4 regions of the Nonomuraea sp. NPDC003804 genome follow, and region 1 is predicted to be linked to each of the others. Evidence: riboswitches for the same ligand, from Rfam matches in the RefSeq annotation. Region 1 holds a riboswitch; each other region holds the start of a gene.
The links. Region 1 has a riboswitch for cobalamin ahead of ABZX22_RS43265 (ribonucleoside-diphosphate reductase subunit alpha). Riboswitches for the same ligand answer to the same signal wherever they lie in the genome.
Positions count from the first base shown of each region.

Region 2: linked by a shared signal. The riboswitch ahead of bluB (5,6-dimethylbenzimidazole synthase) and the one ahead of ABZX22_RS43265 (ribonucleoside-diphosphate reductase subunit alpha) in region 1 are both predicted to bind cobalamin.
Region 3: linked by a shared signal. The riboswitch ahead of ABZX22_RS05385 (CbtB-domain containing protein) and the one ahead of ABZX22_RS43265 (ribonucleoside-diphosphate reductase subunit alpha) in region 1 are both predicted to bind cobalamin.
Region 4: linked by a shared signal. The riboswitch ahead of cobN (cobaltochelatase subunit CobN) and the one ahead of ABZX22_RS43265 (ribonucleoside-diphosphate reductase subunit alpha) in region 1 are both predicted to bind cobalamin.

Region 1 is NZ_JBEXMT010000054.1:17,513-22,233, reverse strand. It holds gene ABZX22_RS43275 (helix-turn-helix domain-containing protein) at 1-495, shown strand, start outside; gene ABZX22_RS43270 (tripartite tricarboxylate transporter substrate-binding protein) at 557-1,453, shown strand; cobalamin riboswitch at 1,477-1,676, shown strand; gene ABZX22_RS43265 (ribonucleoside-diphosphate reductase subunit alpha) at 1,762-3,951, shown strand; gene ABZX22_RS43260 (ribonucleotide-diphosphate reductase subunit beta) at 3,998-4,721, shown strand, end outside.
Region 2 is NZ_JBEXMT010000015.1:213,311-218,031, forward strand. It holds gene ABZX22_RS22095 (copper chaperone PCu(A)C) at 1-342, opposite strand, end outside; gene ABZX22_RS22100 (MFS transporter) at 475-1,023, opposite strand; cobalamin riboswitch at 1,223-1,423, shown strand; gene bluB (5,6-dimethylbenzimidazole synthase) at 1,453-2,085, shown strand; gene ABZX22_RS22110 (DUF6493 family protein) at 2,164-4,721, opposite strand, start outside.
Region 3 is NZ_JBEXMT010000003.1:231,621-236,341, forward strand. It holds gene ABZX22_RS05375 (histidine phosphatase family protein) at 1-245, opposite strand, end outside; gene ABZX22_RS05380 (CbtA family protein) at 284-1,216, opposite strand; gene ABZX22_RS05385 (CbtB-domain containing protein) at 1,226-1,351, opposite strand; cobalamin riboswitch at 1,447-1,587, opposite strand; gene ABZX22_RS05390 (NEW3 domain-containing protein) at 1,829-4,721, shown strand, end outside.
Region 4 is NZ_JBEXMT010000003.1:221,430-226,150, forward strand. It holds gene ABZX22_RS05345 (precorrin-8X methylmutase) at 1-389, opposite strand, end outside; gene ABZX22_RS05350 (precorrin-3B synthase) at 386-1,834, opposite strand; cobalamin riboswitch at 1,852-2,032, shown strand; gene cobN (cobaltochelatase subunit CobN) at 2,069-4,721, shown strand, end outside.

The sequences.
Region 1 (4,721 bases):
CACCTCGGCCTGCACGGCCCGGCCACGTCCACGACGCTCGGCTCGCTGCTCGACGCCAAGACCGGGACGACCAGCTACCACCTGCGCCAGCTGGAGAAGTACGGATTCATCGAGGAGATCCCCGAGCGGTCCACCGGGCGCGAGCGGTGGTGGCGCAGGGCGGAGACGGGCGACATCAGGCTGCCGCTGCCCGCCCAACTCGCCCCTGGGGACCGCCCGGTCCTCGCCGAGTTCCACCGGATCGGGCTGGAGGAGGACAAGCAGATCCTCCTGGAGCAGCTGCCCGCCGCCTACCAGGCCGACCCCGCCTGGGTGAAGGTGTCGCGCGCGCTCGGCCGGATGCGGCTGGACGAGCTGGAGGACTTCTTCGAGGAGTACATCCTGCTGCTGAAGAAGTACGGCCGGCGGGCCGCCGACGCCCCGCCGGAGGCCAGGCCCCTCCACATCCGGCTGCTCGCCGTTCCCGCCGACCTGCCCGCCACCCCCGACGTGTGACGCAAGGTGATCATCCAATAACATCCTGTACAAGGGTTGGGGGCGACGGGGAGGGGCGCGCATGCGCCGTCGGGAGTTCGTGGCAGCGTTCGTGCCGGGGACGGTGGCCGCGCTGGCGTGCCTGGCCGGGTGCGGCGCCACGGTCCCCCGGCAGGGAGCCAGCTTCACCGTCGTGCCGGGCGGAGAGGCGTGGATCCCCGTCGCGAAGGTCCTGGCGGGCCAGTTCAGATACAGCGGCGTCGCCGACGGCGGGACCTCGCTGACCGTGACGGGCCTGCCCGCGCTCGCGACCGCCCTGCGCAACGGCTCCAAGGCGGCCGGCACCCCGCTGGCCAGGCTGGTGGGCGACGTCGAGGTGCTGGTCGTGCCCGCCGCCTCGCTGCTGCGCGGCTTCGACGACTTCGCCGGGCGGCTGCTCGCCGACCCCGGCGCCACGGTGCTGGCGGGCCGGCCGCAGGGGGGCACCGACCACCTGCTGTTCGGGCTGGTCGCGCGCGGGCTCGGCGCCGACGCCAGGGTGCTCGACTACGCCGGCTATCCCACCACGCACGACGCCGCCGCGGCGCTGCTCGTGGGCCGGGCCGCCGTCGCCGCCGGGCCGCTCGGCGACTGGCGCAAGCGCATCGACAAGGGCCAAGTCAGGGTGCTGGCCGTCTCCTCCGCCGAACCGGTCGACGGCATCGAGGCGCCGACGCTGCTGGAGTCGGGTGTGCGGGTCGACTTCGCCGACTGGTGCGGGGTGCTCGGGCCGGGGGAGATGACCGAGCGCGAGCACGCCCAGGCGGTCGCGATCCTCGAGGAGATCACCGGGTCCCGGCAGTGGGCGGATGCGTGCCGTACGAGAGGGTGGAAGCCGATTCCCCTCAGCGGCGGCGACTTCGGCGTGTGGCTCGGGTCGGAGACCGAGCGGACCCGTGAGGTGCTCAAGGACCTCGGCCTCATCGACATGTTGGGGTAGTTGCGCCCGCGGCCACTAGATGTAGGATCCTGCTCGTCGCTGGTTCGCCCGATCAGGGCGGAGCAAAAAGGGAAGCCGGTGCGAATCCGGCGCTGCCCCGCAGCGGTGAGCGGGAACGACCGCCGTCACGACGCACTGGGCCCATGGCCTGGGAAGCGACGGCCAGTAGGAAGCTGACGAACGCCCGCGAGTCCGAAGACCTGCCAGCGGTGTGACCTGTCCATGGCCTCGAGGGAGGGCCGGGGGCCTCGCGGCATGCCCGCGCGCTCTCGCCTGCCCTCACGAGGCCGAGCTCGCGAGGAGAGAGCGTGACGCAGACCGTAGAGGTGGATCGCCGGCTGGCCATCGAGGAGGCCGCCGCCAGGGTGATCGCCGATCCGGAGAACTCCAAGGTGGCCGCCAGGCTGCTGGCCGAGGAGATCGCCGACGAGGCCGCCGCGCACGGCGTGCGGACCTTCTCCGAGTCGATCGCGGCCACCCACGCCGCCGGCCTGCTCCAGGACGGGCTGGCCGCCTTCGTGGCCGCCCACGCCGCCGCCCTCGACGCGCTGGTGGACGAGAGCGCCGACGACAGGTTCGAGTACTTCGGGCTGCGCACCGTCTACGACCGCTACCTGCTGCGCCACCCCGACACGCGCGGCGTGCTCGAGCGCCCGCAGCACTTCCTGCTGCGCGTGGCGTGCGGCCTTTCCGCCTCGGTCGCCGAGGCCGCCGAACTGTACGCCCTGATGTCCACGCTGTCCTACCTGCCGAGCTCGCCCACCCTGTTCAACTCGGGTTCGCGCCGCGCGCAGCTGTCGTCCTGCTTCCTGCTCGACTCGCCGCGCGACGACCTCGAGGGTATCTACGAGCGCTACGGCCAGGTCGCCAGGCTCTCGAAGTACGCCGGGGGCATCGGCATCGCCTGGACCAGGGTCCGCTCCCGGGGCTCGCTCATCCGCGGCACGAACGGCCACTCCAACGGCATCGTCCCCTGGCTGCGCACGCTCGACTCCAGTGTCGCCGCAGTCAACCAGGGCGGCCGCCGCAAGGGCGCGGCCTGCGTCTACCTGGAGACCTGGCACGCCGACATCGAGGAGTTCCTCGAACTGCGCGACAACACCGGCGAGGAGGCCCGCCGCACCCACAACCTCAACCTCGCCAACTGGGTGCCGGACGAGTTCATGCGCCGCGTCGAGGCCGACCAGGTGTGGTCGCTGTTCGACCCCAAGGAGGTGCCGCACCTCACCGACCTGTACGGCGAGGCGTTCGACGACGCCTACCGGGCCGCGGAGGCGGCCGGCCTGCACACCCGCCAGATCCCGGCCCGCACCCTCTACGGCCGGATGATGCGCACGCTCGCGCAGACCGGCAACGGCTGGATGACCTTCAAGGACGCCGCCAACCGCGCCTCCAACCAGACCGCGCGCCCGGAGAACGTCATCCACCTGTCCAACCTCTGCACCGAGATCCTCGAGGTCACCAGCGACGGCGAGACCGCCGTCTGCAACCTCGGCTCGATCAACCTGGCCGCCCACCTGGCCGGCGGCTCGATGGACTGGGCCCGGCTGCGTGCCACCGTGCGGACCGCGGTGCGCTTCCTGGACAAGACGATCGACCTGGGCTTCTACCCGACGCCGGAGGCCGAGACCGCCAACCTGCGGTGGCGGCCGATCGGGCTCGGCGTGATGGGCCTGGCCGACGTGTTCTTCTCGCTGCGCCTGCCGTTCGACTCGGCCGAGGCGCTGGCGCTGTCCACGCGCATCGCCGAGGAGATCGCGCTGGCCGCCTACGACACCTCCGCCGACCTGGCCGTCGAGCGCGGGCGCCACCCCTCCTACGGCGACACGAGGGCGGCCCAGGGGGTGCTGCACCCCGACCACTTCGGCGCCGGCGACTCGCCCGCGTGGACGGCCCTGCGCGCCAAGATCGACCGGACCGGCCTGCGTAACTCCCTCATGATCGCCATCGCGCCCACCGCGACGATCGCCTCGATCGCCGGATGCTACGAGTGCATCGAGCCCCAGGTGTCGAACGTCTTCAAGCGCGAGACCCTGTCCGGCGAGTTCCTGCAGGTCAACCGGTATCTGGTCGCCGACCTGCAGCGGCTCGGGCGGTGGACGCAGGAGATGCGCGACGAGATCAAGCGGGCCGACGGGTCGGTGCAGGACATCCCCGGGATCCCGGCCGAGCTCAAGACGCTGTACCGGACCGCGTGGGAGCTGCCGCAGAAGGCGCTCATCGACCTGGCGGCGGCGCGGACGCCGTACATCGACCAGTCGCAGTCGCTGAACCTGTTCATGGCCACGCCGACGATCGGGAAGCTGTCGTCGATGTACGCCTACGCCTGGAAGCAGGGGCTGAAGACCACCTACTACCTGCGCTCGCGCCCGGCGACGAGGATCGCCCAGACGACCGTGCAGGCGACCGCTCAGCCCGCCCCCGAGCCCGCCTTCACGGTGAGCGAGGCCGTCGCCTGCTCGCTGGAGAACCCCGAGATCTGCGAAGCCTGCCAGTAGGCCCTCGCCCGCCGCGCCGACGACGACCCACCGCAAGGAGAACCACGTGCTGCTCGACCCCGGCATGGACCTGACGCTGCGCCCGATGCGCTACCCCGACTTCTACGAGCGCTACCGGGCGGCCATCCGCAACACCTGGACGGTCGAGGAGGTGGACCTGCACAGCGACCTGGCCGACCTGGCCAGGATGACGCCCCAGGAACGCCATCTCATCAACCGGCTGGTCGCCTTCTTCGCCACCGGCGACTCGATCGTCGCCAACAACCTCGTGCTCAACCTCTACCAGCACGTCAACGCCCCCGAAGCCCGCCTGTACCTGTCCAGGCAGCTGTTCGAGGAGGCGGTGCACGTGCAGTTCTACCTGACGCTGCTCGACACCTACCTGCCCGACCCGGATGAGCGCGTCAAGGCCTTCGCCGCCGTCGACAACATCCCCTCCATCCGCGACAAGGCCGAGTTCTGCTTCCGCTGGATCGACTCCCTGGCCGACCTGCGGCGGCTGGAGACCAGGGCGGACCGCCGGGCCTTCCTGCTCAACCTCATCTGCTTCGCCGCCTGCATCGAGGGCCTGTTCTTCTACGGCGCCTTCGCCTACGTCTACTGGTTCCGCTCCCGCGGCCTGCTCGGTGGCCTGGCCACCGGCACCAACTGGGTCTTCCGTGACGAGTCGATGCACATGGAGTTCGCCTTCAGCGTCGTCGACACCGTGCGCGCCGAGGAGCCCGACCTGTTCGACGACAAGCTCGGCGAGCAGGTCACCAGGATGATCG
Region 2 (4,721 bases), on a different contig from region 1:
GCCGCCCTTCTTCGGCTGCATCACCATCTTCCCGCCGGACTCCACCACCTCGTGCAGCTCCACCTTCGGCGACAGGGGGCTGCTGCCCGAAACGACGGTGACGGCCGTACCGGAGTCGTTGACGAGCGTGCCGAAGGCGGCGGTCATCCCCTTCTTCGTGGTCTTGATCCACGGGTCGGTGATGGTGAGCGCGGAAGCGGCAGCCGACTGCCCGGACGATCCGGACGGCCCGGACGGCGAGGCCACGGCGACCTGCTTCGGTACGGAGTCGGCCGCCTCCTGGACGCCACAGGCGGCCAGACTGGCCACGCCGACGACAACGACGATGACGCGCGAGAACATGGATAGCCCTTCTTCCGGCTGAGCCGGCACTGGTGTCATGGCACTGATGTCGACCCGGCGCCCGTCACGACAGGGACGCCGGGGAGCACCCCTTTCCCGGGGTGGCCCGCATCGGCCTCCTCGAACGGGAGGTCAGGCGGGAACGGTGCGCATGACGCCAGGAGGGCCGCGCCGGCCCATCTCATGGCCGAGCATGATGGAGCGCAGGATCAGCGGCCGCTCGGCCGGCGCGGGGACGGCCGTGCGGGCCGCCGGATCGACGAACGCCAGCACCGCGACGAGCAGCCGTACGGCCAGCCGCCGCAGCAGCGCCCACAGGGCCGCCTCGCCGTGCGACATCCACAGCGCCGTCAGCCCGATCGCCCATCCGTGCATGACCAGCATGCCGAGGCCCGGCACCAGCCAGGACTGGCCGTGCGCGTGCCCGGCGACCACCGGCTCGACGGCATGGGCGCCGGCGAACAGCACGTGCAGCACCAGCTGCGTGGCGGCCAGGGTCACGGCGATCACGGCCGCCGACCGCTCCCGCCCGGCCAGCGCCTGGGCCGGCAGGAACGACACCAGCAGCGCCACCACCACCGACGGCGCCGACACCGACCCGCCGGCGAACACATGGGCGGCGATGCCGAGCATGACCGAGACCGCGGCGAAGGCGGCGGCTCGCAGAGCTCGAAGCGGCATCGTGGCTGACATGGCCCGGCCATCATCCCACGCTTACCCGCCGCTTCCCCAAGCGGATTCTTCGCCGCACAACCGCCCCCCTCGCGCGAGGAAGCCTGGACGAGCCCGCACCGGCCGTGGTGACAGGACCGCGGGCAGGGCGCCGGAGTCCCTGCCGACCTCGCCGACCGGGCGGGTGAAGTGATCGGCTAGCGTACTGCCCGGCGAACTGTTGCGAGGTGCCCCGCGTTCGCGGGGAGAATCGGGAAGCCGGTGAGAGTCCGGCACGGGCCCGCCGCGGTTACCGGGGAGCCTCCGCCCACGCGCGCGAGCGCAGTCACTGGCCCGACAGGGCTGGGAAGGCCGGCGGGCAGGCGTTGATCCGGGAGTCCGAAGACCGGCCTCGCGTTCACCGCCCCCACGGGGGCGCGAGTCAGCGGGAGCCTGCCCATGATCAGCCAGCTGTACGACGTCATCCACCGCCGCCGCGACGTGCGCGGCGAGTTCACCGGCGCGCCGGTGCCCGACGAGGTGCTGCACCGCGTGCTGTCGGCCGCGCACGCGGCGCCCAGCGTCGGCCTGTCCCAGCCGTGGGACTTCATCCTGGTGCGCGACCGCGCCGTCCGCGCCGCCTTCCACGATCACGTACGGCAGGAGCGGGACACGTTCGCGGCCGCCCTCGACGGCGAGGCCGCTCGGCGGTTCGCCCGGATCAAGATCGACGGGGTGCTCGAGTCGACGCTGTCCGTCGTGGTCACCTACGACCCTGACCGGGGCGGGCCCGCGGTGCTCGGCCGCCACGCCATCGCCGACGCCGGGCTGTACTCGGTGTGCCTGGCCATCCAGAACCTGTGGCTGGCCGCCACCGCCGAAGGGCTCGGCGTCGGCTGGGTGTCGTTCTACCGCGAGTCCTTTCTGCGGGACCTGCTGGGCGTCCCCGGCGTGGTGCGACCGGTCGCGTGGCTGTGCGTGGGCCCCGTCTCCCACCTGGAGGAGGTCCCTGACCTGGAACGGCACGGCTGGCGACGGCGCCGCCCGCTGGACGCCGCCGTCCACCACGACCGCTGGACCGGCGACCGCTGACCTGCGCCCGGCCGCCGGGTGGAATGCCTGCGCGAAGCCCATCCGGGAAAGCCCCTCCTACGGGCGGGCCCTCCGCGGTCAGCGGAGCCGGTCGCGCAGGCGGGCGCACTCGTGGGCGAAGCGGGTGCCGCGCCCGCTGTCCGCGTGGGCGGACACGCACGGGATCTCGCCTCGGGCGCCGGCCCACGCCGCCACGTCGGTGGCCAGCGCCACCGCCGCGGTGTGGCCGGCGGTCGGCCGCTCCCCCTCGCCTGGCAGCAGCACCGGCAGCATCCCCCTGAGGATGTCCCAGACCTGCTCGTGCGCGCCCCGGCGGGCGGCGTCGGTGAGGGAGTCCAGCACCGGAGGGATCGGGTATCCGGCGCGGCGGATCAGGAACGCGAGTTGGCGGCCGACCGCCTCGGCGGGCAGGCTGTCCCGGGCCGCCATCCGCAGCAGCAGCGGCACCGCCTTCGGTTCGCCCTTGGCGAGGAAGTAGGCGAGCATGACCGCGATGGCGTCACCGGCCGGGCCGTCGGCGTCGGCGAGTATCGCCAGGTGCGGCGGGTAGATCCCGGGGCGGGTCCACCGGTACAGCAGGTAGGGCAGGTAGTTGACGGCGACGACCTCGCGGTGCGACGGCAGGACCGCCGCCCACCAGGCCATGGAGTTGCTGTGGTCGTCCCAGTGCCAGGACGACGGCTCGCTCAGCAACTCGTCGACCAGGTCGTGCCCGGTCGGCTCGGCGCGGAGCACCGGCACCAGCTCGACCTGCGTGGCGTCTTCGGGCGTGCGCTCCTCGAAGAGATGGCGAGTGCCGCCCTCGACGTAGGCCCACGCCACGCCGGTCTCCGGGTCGGGCGGGCCGCCCGCGGACAGCCAGGCGGCGGCCTGGACGGCTCCCCGCGAGCCCACGCGTGCGGCCCGCTCGGCGGCGGCGGGGTGGGCTCCGCGCGGCAGCCGCAGCAGCGCCTGCCCCAGGTCGGCGGCCAGCGGCTCGACACCGGCGGCGGCGCACGCCTCGAGCCGGTCCACCAGCGTCGCGGGGTCCAGGTGCCCGGTCATCAGGGTGGGCGTGGCCAGCAGGACGGGCGGCAGCGTTCCCTCCCGCAGGGCCACGTAGATCTCGCTCAGCCGGCGCAGCAGGAACAGGTGCGGCGGCGAGGCCCGCCCCGGGTCGGGCAGCCGCTGCCGCCTGCGCAGCTCCGCCGCGGGGTCGGGCTCCTGTTCGTGACCGGTCAGCGGGTGCGGGCCCGCGGACGGATGCGGGCCCGCGGACGGATGCAGACTCGCGGACGGATGCAGGCCAGCGGACGGATGCAGGCTCGCGGACGGATGCAGGCTCGGGGAGAGGAAAGGCACGATGAACGCCGGCTCACGCGGGTCGGGCGGCGGGGCCGCCTCGTCGCCCGGCGGCTCGACCTCGGCTCCGGAGCCGCGAACGCGCCGATCCGGTCGCGGGCCTCGACGGGCGACGCCCTCCAGGAAGTTCGCCAACATCCACCGGTCGGCGGGCTCGGCGGCGGGCACACCCGGATCGGCGCCCGGCGTGATCACCTCCCTGACCAGGGCGGTGATCCAGTCGCCGGTCTCTGTCCAGCGCTCCTTGGCGTACAGCTGAGCGGGGTCGTCCAGCTGGGCGGGGTCGTCGTCGAAGGCGCGCTTCAGCTTCGCGCGCAGGGCCGGACGGTCGCCCGCGGCCGCCACGAAGGCGGCCAGCCACCGCTCGTCCTGCATCCATCCGCGCCGGTACCGCTGCCACGCGTCGAGCGCGGGCGCGGGGAACCGGCCGGGGCCCGGCAGGACGGGCAGCGGCGCGGGGGTGAACGGCTCCGGCGCCTCCTCGGCCGCGAGGTCGCCGCCGAACACCGCCGCCACCTGCGCGCCGAGGTCGGCGGGCAGGGCGGGGACTGCCTCGGCGATCAGCGGAGCGGCCGGGCCGAACGCGGCGGCGTGCTTGACCGCGAGGGCGGCCGCGCGCCGCCGCACCCCGTAGGAGGTGTGGGAGAACGCCGTGACGAGCGCGGGCGCCAGGTCGGCGGCGCGCGCGGGCGCCTGCCGTACCTCCTCCTCCAGCCAGGTCAGGCCGGCGCGGGCCAGCTTGGCCTCGGGACGGAAGGTCAGCGCGTCGACCGCGTCGACGACGTCGGCGGCGTCGTGGGGTCCGGTGCGGCGCAGCTGGGCCAGGGCCAGCTCGGCGACCGTGCCGGGGGCGGCGGGCAGCAGCCGCAGATGGTCGCGGGCCCGCCCGGCCGACTCGTGCGGCTGAGGGTCGACCAGCTCGTACAGGCGGACGAAGAAGCGCAGGTCAATGGCGTCGCCGCCGCGCAGGAACCGGCTCACGCAGCCGTCGAGGATCTCCTCGCGCGACACCGTGCCCGCCGCCAGGAGCTGCCCGAACAGGGCGAGCCAGCGGGTGGGTCCTGGCTTCGGCCGTTCGTCCCTGAGGGCCCGGCCGGCGCCCTCCGCGTGGAAGATCCTCGGCAGCAGCGGGCCGACCAGCGGGTCGTCGTCCACGGGCGGGGCCGACAGCCAGGCGACCACGAGCGGGTCGTGCTCGGGCGGCTCGGCGCCCGAGGCCCGCAGCGCCCCGAGGGCCAGCGGGACGACGCGGTCGCGCGGCCTGCGGATCTTCGCCGCCAGCCGTGCGGCCACAT
Region 3 (4,721 bases), on a different contig from region 1:
CCGAGCGCCACGGCCGTCTCCCGAGCCGCCCGCCCTGGAGCGACGAACGCCGTTCCGCCCTCCCCGAACACCCCGGAACCCGGTGTTCCAGGAGATGACGGTGTTCCCGGAGATGACGGTGTTCCAGGAGATGACGGTGTTCCGGGGTGCAGGACGGACGCCAGGGTTCGGCTCAGGCGCTGGGCCGTTTCGAGGCTCGCCGCGTCGGCGCGTTCCTCCCCCGTAGGGAAGCGCGCGCCACGCATGCCCGGTGTCGAGGCATGCCGGACGAACAGCACCCCGGTCAGCTGACCCGCGCCTTCGCCCGTTCGCCCGCCACCGCGAACAAGACCCCGAAGGCCACCCAGAACACCACCTGGGTGCCGAGGGAGGCCAGCCGGAAGTCCCACAGCAGCGAGGCGGGGAAGCCGGGCGGCACCTCGTCGACGCGCGGCAGGAGCACCCACGCGGCGATCACCGGAATCAGGAAGGTCACCCCGCCCACCAGGCCCTTCGCCCAGACGCCGGGCACGGTGACCCTACGGGTGGCGGCGACGGCGATCGCGATGGAGGCGAGGCCGACGAGGACCATCACGACGTAGAGCAGCGTTCTGGCGTTGATGGTTTCGGGGTCGCCGACAGCGGGTGGGTTGGCGGGATATTTCAGGAAGGGGACCAGGGTGATGGCACCGAACGCGCACGCGGCCGTCACGATCGCCAGGCCAGGCTCCGACCTGGGGCCGACCCTGCCGCGCAGTGCGGCGAAGACGAGGGCGAAGATGCCGCCGACGGCCAGGCCGTACAGGCCGGTGGCCAGGAAGAGGCCGACCTTCTGTACCGGCCTGCTGACCACGGCCTCCTCGCCGTGGCTGTGGCCGGCCGAAGCGCCGTCGTCGTGACTGTGCGCCTCCTCGCCGCCGCCTGCCGGGGCCGACGGCCGAGCCGCGTTGCCTGGAGCGGACGGCTGAGCCGCATCCGCTGGGGCCGACGGCTGAGCCGCATTCCCCGGAGCGGACGGCTGAGCCGCGTCGTCCGCCGGGGCGGACGGCTGACCGGCGCCGTCGGAATGGTGGGAGGACGGGGTGTCGCCGCCGTCAACCGATACGGCGGCGGCCGCCTCCTCCAGGGCGATCGCGGCGTCGACGCGCGGCTCCCCCACGAAGAAGGCGAACACGCCCGCGACGAGTCCGGCCAGGAGCCCGACGAGCAGGCCCCTGACCACCAGGGACTTGACCATGACGCTGCCTCAGTGGCAGGGCACGCCGAGCAGGTGACGCCCGTCGTGCATGAGCTCGTGCAGGAGCGTGCCGGTCTGCGAGATCGCGCCGTTGTCCATGAGGACGAGGTACGCGAGCAGCATCAGAACGGGCACGGCCAGCAGCCAGCGTGTGAGACGGTGAAGCGGAATTGCGGTTACGGACGTGGACAGACCACTCATGTGAAGCCTCCTCAGGGATGACGCGTCCCGCTGGTTGAGGTCGCGACGGTCAGGTGACCTGGCTCCCGGGGCTGTGGGCCCCGGATACAGTGGCGCGTCCGCACCGGCATCTCACCGGATTTCCCCTGATTCGCCGCGAAATCTACCGGAACGTATCCCTTTCTCCGGGTCTCGTCAACATCACCCGATCCTGTTCGGGCCCTTTCTGAGATGTAGATGCCCACGTCCGGGGTTTCCGGCGCGCCACGAAGGACTGTCCCGGCGCAGGCGGGGCACGGACTGTCCGCTTCCCGGAAACGCCGGGATCAGCGTTCCCGGGGAGAGCGGGCGCGGGTTATGACAACGTTGCCATTGATCTTGATAGGTCCTAGTGTGACGGCGACCGCCCCCTAGAACGCCGAGGGAGACCCCGTGCCCGTTCGCCTGTTGACCGCCGAGTCGACCGACCTCTTCGTCGGGACGGAGGCGCAGCCGTACCAGGTCCTCCGGGTCACCGCCGAGCAGGGTGAGCACGACGCCGGCCTGGAGGTGCGCGGCGACGGCGTGGCGGGACGCGCGGTCGTGCCCGCCGGCGAGGGGACCGTCGTGGTGGAGGTCCCGCTGGAGGTGAACGCCGAGCCGGGGACCGTCCTGCCGTGCGTGGTCACCGCGGCCGGCGACGAGCTCGCCGCCCAGGTGACCGTGGAGGAGCCGGGCTGGACGATGCACATGGTGTCGCACTTCCACTACGACCCCGTCTGGTGGAACACGCAGGCCGCCTACACCAGCCCGTGGGAGCTGCTGTCGGGTGACGCGACCACCAGGCCGCTGTGGGAGCGCAACGCGTTCGCCCTGGTGGAGGCGCATCTGGCGCTCGCGGCACGCGACCCGGACTACAAGTTCGTGCTCGCCGAGATCGACTACCTGAAGCCGTTCTTCGACACCCACCCCGAGCGCAGGGCCGACCTGCGCCGCCTGATGGCCGAGGGCAGGGTGGAGCTGATGGGCGGCACCTACAACGAGCCCAACACCAACCTGACCGGCGCCGAGACCACGATCCGCAACATCGTGTACGGCATCGGCTACCAGCGCGACATCCTCGGCGGCGAGCCCCGTACGGCATGGCAGCTCGACGCCTTCGGCCACGACCCGCAGTTCCCCGGCTACCTCGCCGCCGCCGGGCTGACCGGCAGCGCGTGGGCGCGCGGCCCCTTCCACCAGTGGGGCCCGATCAGCAAGAACTTCAAGCAGGCCAAGAACGACGCCACGCTGATGCAGTTCCCGAGCGAGTTCGAGTGGATCTCGCCCTCGGGGCTCGGTGTCGTGACGCACTACATGCCCGCGCACTACTCGGCGGGCTGGTGGATGGACTCCTCGGCGACGCTGGAGGAGGCGATGACGGCGGTTCACGAGCTGTTCGCGAGCCTGAAGCCGGTGGCCGCCACCAGGAACGTGCTGCTGCCCGTCGGCACCGACTACACCCCGCCGAACAAGTGGGTGACGGAGATCCACCGGGAGTGGGCGGCGCGGTACGTGTGGCCGAGGTTCGTCTGCGCGGTGCCGCGCGACTTCTTCGCCGCGGTCAGGGCGGAGACCAGCACGTTCAGCCCGCAGACGCGCGACATGAACCCCGTCTACACCGGCAAGGACGTCTCCTACATCGACACCAAGCAGGCCCAGCGCGCCGCCGAGGTGGCCGCGCTCGACGCCGAGCGGCTGGCCGCCTTCGCGTCGCTGCTGGGTCTGGGCCGCTACCCGCACGCGGCGCTGGACAAGGTGTGGCGGCAGCTGGCCTATGGCGCCCACCACGACGCGATCACCGGCTCCGAGTCCGACCAGGTCTACATCGACCTGCTCACCGGCTGGCGGGAGGCCTACGACCTGGCGGCCGACGCCCGCGACCGCGCGCTCGACGCGCTGCTGGGCCGGGTCGCCGTGGACGGCCGCTCGGTCGTCGTCACCAACACGCTCTCCTTCGCCCGCGACGGCCTGGTCAGGGTACGGCTGGAGCCCAGGCTGCGGGTGGACGCCCCCTCCGTCGTCGAGGACGGCACGCACGTCTTCCTCGCCGAGGACGTGCCCGCGCTCGGCTGGCGGTCCTACCCGGTGGTCGAGGGCGAGGCGGACGGCTGGCAACCCGTCGAGGGCCACACCGTCGAGAGCGACCGCTGGCGTGTCACCGCCGACCCGGCCCAGGGCGGCGGCCTGACCTCCGTCACCCGTGACGGCCGCGAACTGCTCACCGGCCTGGCCAACGAGCTGCGGCTCTACGAGGAGTACCCGCAGCACCCGGACATGGGCGAGGGCCCGTGGCACCTCATGCCGACGGGCGCGACCACCGCCTCGGGCGCGACCACCGCGACCGTGCGGGCGGAGACCAGCCCGCTCGGCTCCCGCCTGGTCGTCTCAGGAGAGGTCGGCGACCTGACCTACGAGCAGGTCGTCACGCTGAGGGACGAGCGGGTCGAGTTCACCACCCGCGTCCTCGACCACACGGGCGCCGACCGGCTGCTCAGGGTCCGCTTCCCGGCTCAGGTGCGGGGCGCGCTGCCGGTCTCGGACGTGGCGGGCGCGGTCGTCGGGCGCGGTTTCGCCCTGCCCGACGTGGACAGCGCCGAGCACCCGTGGACGCTGGACAACCCGGCCAACACCTGGTTCGGCCTGTCGTCGACCGCCCGCGTCGACCTCGGCGCCGCCGGTGCCCGCGCGATCGGCGTGGCGGAGATCGTCGTGTCCTCCCAGGAGGCGGCGGCCACCGCCCGTGACCTGGTGGTGGCGCTGGCCAGGGTGGGCGTGACGGCGACCGTCTCGTCGGCCTCGGGCTCCAGGTACGGCTGGTTGGACGTCGACTCCAACCTGCCCGACGTGCGTATCGTCCTGGGCGGCCCCGACACCAACCCGCTGGCCGCCGAGCTGCTGTCGCGCAGCGACCCGGCCTTCCTCGACGCGCTCAGGTCGGGCGAGCGGCGCGTGTGGGTGCCGGCCGAGAAGCCGCTGGCCGAGGTGTGGCAGCCGAGCGCCGACCTGCGCGACGTGCGGGCCCTGCCCGCGCTGATCGTGGCCGACCCCGCCGACACGCTGCTGGACGGCGCGGTCGTCCACGCGTCGTGCCCGCTGGGGAGCGAGGAGCTGGAGGACAGGACGGTCGCGCTGCTCTCCTACGGCCTGCCGGGCTTCGCCGTCGACCCCTCGGGCGCGCTGCACCTGTCGTTGATGCGGTCGTGCACGGGCTGGCCGTCCGGCGTGTGGCTGGATCCGCCGCGCCGTACGACGCCTGACGGGTCGGGGTTCCAGCTGCAGCACTGGACGCACGAGTTCTCCTACG
Region 4 (4,721 bases), on a different contig from region 1:
ACCGCGCCGTCCAGCCGGTCGCGCCACAGCTCCAGGGCGGCGGCGCTGCGGGTCGTGCCCATCCGCTCGGCCAGCCCCGGCACGCCCGGGTCGCCGAGGGTGCAGATCACCTCGTTGTCCCTGGGCAGGCGCGCCCTGGTCACCCCGGAGGCGACCATCATGGCGTCGCACAGGATCGGCGCGCCCCCGCGCAGGGCCGCCCGCGCCGCGGCGACCACGCCCGGCGAGTAGGCGAGGTCGGCGACCAGGTCGGTCATGCCGCAGGCGTGGATCATGCGGACGGCCACCTGGGCCACGTCCTGCGGCATCCCGGCCAGGTCGCTCTCCGCGCGGATGGTGGCGAACGAGCGCCGGTAGATCTCCGCGCCGTCGCGGATGTAGTCGGTCATATCCCCTCTTCTTCGGTACGGCCCGCGACACGGTAGCCGGTCGGGGTGGCGACGACGTCGACCACCTCCCCCGCCGGACGGCCGCACCGCCGTTCGCACCCGGCCCAGTGGACCGGGTGGGCCGGTGGTTCGTGGCTGGGCCGTTCCGCCCAGCGTCTGGCGTCGAGCTGGACGTCGGCCAGGGATTTCGCGCACCCCGGGCGGCCCGTGCAGGCCGACAGGCCCGCCCACGGCGTCCCTGCGACGGCGACCAGCCCGGCGGCGGTGAGGCGGTCCGCGATCGGCTGGACGGCGTCGGCGGGCAGGTCGGGCAGGACGACGGTGCGCCACGGCGTGACGCGGATCTCGGCGGCGCAGGCGGCGAGCGCCGTGGCCTGACCGGCGGACAGGCGGCCGAGCGGGACCACGACCTCGAGCGCGACCCTGCCGTCACGCTGCGGGCGGGTCCCCGCGTCGCGCACCCCGGCGCCGCGCGCGGCCGTCTCGACATCCGGGGTCATCGTCCCCCGGTCGTCCCCCCGCCGGGCCTGGGCATGAGCCTGGTCGTCCCCCCGCCGGGCCTGCGCGGGGGTCTGGTCGTCCCCCTGCCGGGCCTGGGCATGAGCCTGGTCGTCCCCCCGCCGGGCCTGGGCGGGAGCCTGGTCGCCCTGTGGGGCAGGGCCGGGGAACCGGGCGTCCTGCCGCGGAGTCGCCGGGCCGGGGTCCTGGGTGGTCGGCGGGTTCAGGCGGGCGGCGAGCCGGGCAGGGCCGTCCGGGAGGTCGGTGACGCGCCAGGCGGTGCCGTCGCTCAGCTCCATGAAGGCCGAGGCCGCCGCGAGCATCAGCGGAACCGCGCCGGACACGGTCACGGGTACGGCATGCCGTGCCCCACCGAGCAACAGCACCCCGCCGGTGGGCGAGGTGGCCAGGAAGGTCACGTCGGCGCCGCAGGACAGCACGTCACCGGTGCCGTCGTCCAGGGCGAACAGGAAGCGGCCGGAGAGCGCGGCCAGTTCGGGGGCGGCGCACAGCCGGCGGTCCAGGTCGGCGACCAGCGGCCGGACGTCCACCAGGGACGAGGGGGCGCGTCCCGCCAGCGGTGAGGCGAGGATGTTGCGGACCCGCTCGTGGGTGGCCGACGGCAGCAGCCCCGCCGCCGCCATCCGCGCCGCGAAGACCGGCACGCTCGCCGCGGCCGCGCCCGATCCGGGACCCGCCCGAAGCCCGTCCGGCGGGGCGGGGGTGACGCGCAGGCCGCGGACCTGGAGGTTCGCCCGGGAGGTCAGCTCGATCACGCCCGATCCCAGCTCGGCCGCGCACGCCGCCACCTCGCCCAGCTGGGCCGCCGTGAGGAAGCCACCGGGGATGCGGACCCGGGCGAGGGCGCCGTCCGCGGCGGTGTGGACCTGAAGGGCCCCGGGACACGCATCAGGGCGCAGGTGTCCTGAAACGTCGGTTATGTCCACGGGGAGGATGGTAACCCGTTCAAAACCCTCTAGTCTGATCACAGACGAGGGCGACGGAGGAAGCCGGTGCGAAGCCGGCGCGGTCCCGCCACTGTGACCGGGGAGCGAACCCCACCGCAGGCCACTGTCCGGCGACGGACGGGAAGGCCGGGGTGAGCGTCGATCCGGGAGCCAGGAGACTCCCGCTCTCGTGACACCCGCGACCGGGGCGAGGACCCCGAGGGAGGAGTTCCTGTGCCCGAGAGCACGGCCGTCCTGCTGCTGTCCACCTCCGACACCGACCTGCTGAGCGCGAGGGCGAGCGGCGCGCCGTACCGCCTCGGAAACCCCGCCCGGCTGACGGTCGACGACCTGCCCGCGCTGGTCGAGGGCACGGACCTGGTCGTGGTGCGGCTCCTCGGCGGGCGCAGGGCCTGGGAGGAGGGGCTCGACCGGCTGCTCGCGGGACCGCGGCCCGTGGTGGTGCTGGGCGGCGAGCAGGCGCCCGACGCCGAGCTCATGGAGCTGTCGACGGTCAGCGGCGGCGTCTGCGCCGAGGCGCACGCCTACCTCGCCCACGGCGGCCCGGCCAACCTCGCCGAGCTGCACGCCTTCCTGTCCGACACGGTGCTGCTGACCGGCAACGGGTTCGCGGCGCCCGAGCCGGCCCCGGCGTGGGGGCTGCTCGAGAGGGAGCGGTCCGCCGCCGAGGGGCCCGCCGAGGGGCCCGTCGTGGGCGTGCTCTACTACCGCGCGCACCACATGGCGGGCAACACGGCCTTCGTGCGGACGCTCTGCGACGCGATCGAGGCCGCGGGCGGCCGCGCGCTGCCGGTCTTCTGCTCCTCGCTCCGTACGGCGGAGCCCGGCCTGCTCGACAATCTGCGGACCGCCGACGCGCTCGTGGTGACCGTCCTGGCCGCCGGAGGCACGCGGCCCGCGACGGCCGGAGCCGGCGGCGACGACGCGGCGTGGGACGTGGGCGCGCTGGCCGAGCTGGACGTGCCGATCCTGCAAGGGCTGTGCCTGACCACGAGCAGGCAGGCGTGGGAGGAGAACGACGACGGCCTGTCACCGCTGGACGCTGCGTCGCAGGTGGCGATCCCCGAGTTCGACGGCCGGATCATCACGGTGCCGTTCTCGTTCAAGGAGGTGGACGCGGACGGGCTGACCGTCTACGCGGCCGATCCCGAGCGCGCGGCCCGCGTCGCCGGCATCGCCGTACGGCACGCCCGGCTCAGGCACGTCCCGAACGCCGAGAAGAAGCTCGTGGTGATGCTGTCGGCCTACCCGACCAAGCACGCGCGCGTCGGCAACGCGGTCGGCCTCGACACCCCCGCGAGCACCGTGAAACTGCTGGCCAGGCTGGCCGGCGAGGGCTACGACCTGGGCGAGGGCCTGCCCGGCGTCGCCGAGGGCGACGGCGACGCGCTGATCCACGCGCTCATCGCGGCCGGCGGCCAGGACCAGGAGTGGCTGACGGAGGAGCAGCTCGCGGCCAACCCGGTGCGCGTCCCCGCCGCCACCTACACCTCCTGGTACGGCACGCTCCCCGCCGAGCTGCGCGAGGCGATGGAGCGGCACTGGGGGCCGCCGCCCGGCGAGCTGTTCGTGCACGAGGGCGACATCGTGTTCGCCGCGCTGCGGGCGGGCAACGTCGTGGTGATGGTGCAGCCGCCGCGCGGCTTCGGCGAGAACCCGATCGCGATCTACCACGATCCGGACCTGCCGCCCAGCCACCACTACCTGGCGGCCTACCGGTGGCTGTCGGCGGAGTTCGGCGCGCACGCGATCGTGCACGTCGGCAAGCACGGCAACCTGGAGTGGCTGCCCGGCAAGTCGGCGGGCATGTCGGCCGCGTGCGGGCCCGACGCGGCGCTGGGCGACCTGCCGCTGGTCTACCCGTTCCTGGTCAACGACCCGGGCGAGGGGACGCAGGCCAAGCGGCGGGCGCACGCCGTCCTGGTGGACCACATGGTGCCGCCGATGGCCCGCGCCGACACCTACGGCGACATCGCCCGCCTGGAGCAGTTGCTGGACGAGCACGCCTCGATCGCCGCGATGGACCCGGCCAAGCTGCCCGCGATCAGAGCGCAGATCTGGACGCTCATCCAGGCGGCACGGCTCGACCACGACCTCGGTCTGGCCGACCGGCCGCACGACACGGAGTTCGACGACTTCCTGCTGCACGTGGACGGCTGGCTGTGCGAGGTCAAGGACGTGCAGATCCGCGACGGGCTGCACGTGCTGGGGGCGGCGCCCGAGGGGTCGGTGCGGGTCGACCTGGTGCTGGCGATGCTGCGGGCCCGGCAGATGTGGGCGGGCGCCGAGACGCTGCCCGGCCTGCGGGAGGCGCTGGGGCTGGCCGAGGACGGTACGGCGGGCCTGGCGAGCGTGGACGCGGCCGAGTCGACGGCCAGGGCGCTGGTGGAGGGCATGGAGGCGCGCGGCTGGGAGGTGGCGGCGGCCCGCGAGGTGACCGACGCGGTCCTCGCCCCCTCCGGCGCGCGGCGGGACCTGGTCGTCCGGATCCTGGAGTTCGCCGCCACCGAGGTCGTGCCCAGGCTGGCCAGGACCGGTGACGAGCTCGACCACCTCCTGCACGCGCTCGACGGCGGCTACGTCCCCGCAGGCCCCAGCGGCTCCCCGCTGCGCGGCCTGATCAACGTGCTGCCCACCGGCAGGAACTTTTACTCGGTCGACCCGCGCGCCGTCCCCAGCAAGCTGGCGTGGGAGACCGGCCAGGCGATGGCCGACTCGCTCCTGGCCCGCTACCGCGCCGACACCGGCGAGTGGCCGCGCTCGGTGGGCCTGTCGGTGTGGGGGACCAGCGCCATGCGGACGGCGGGCGACGACGTCGCCGAGGTTCTCGCGCTGCTGGGCGCCCGCCCGGTGTGGGACGACGCCT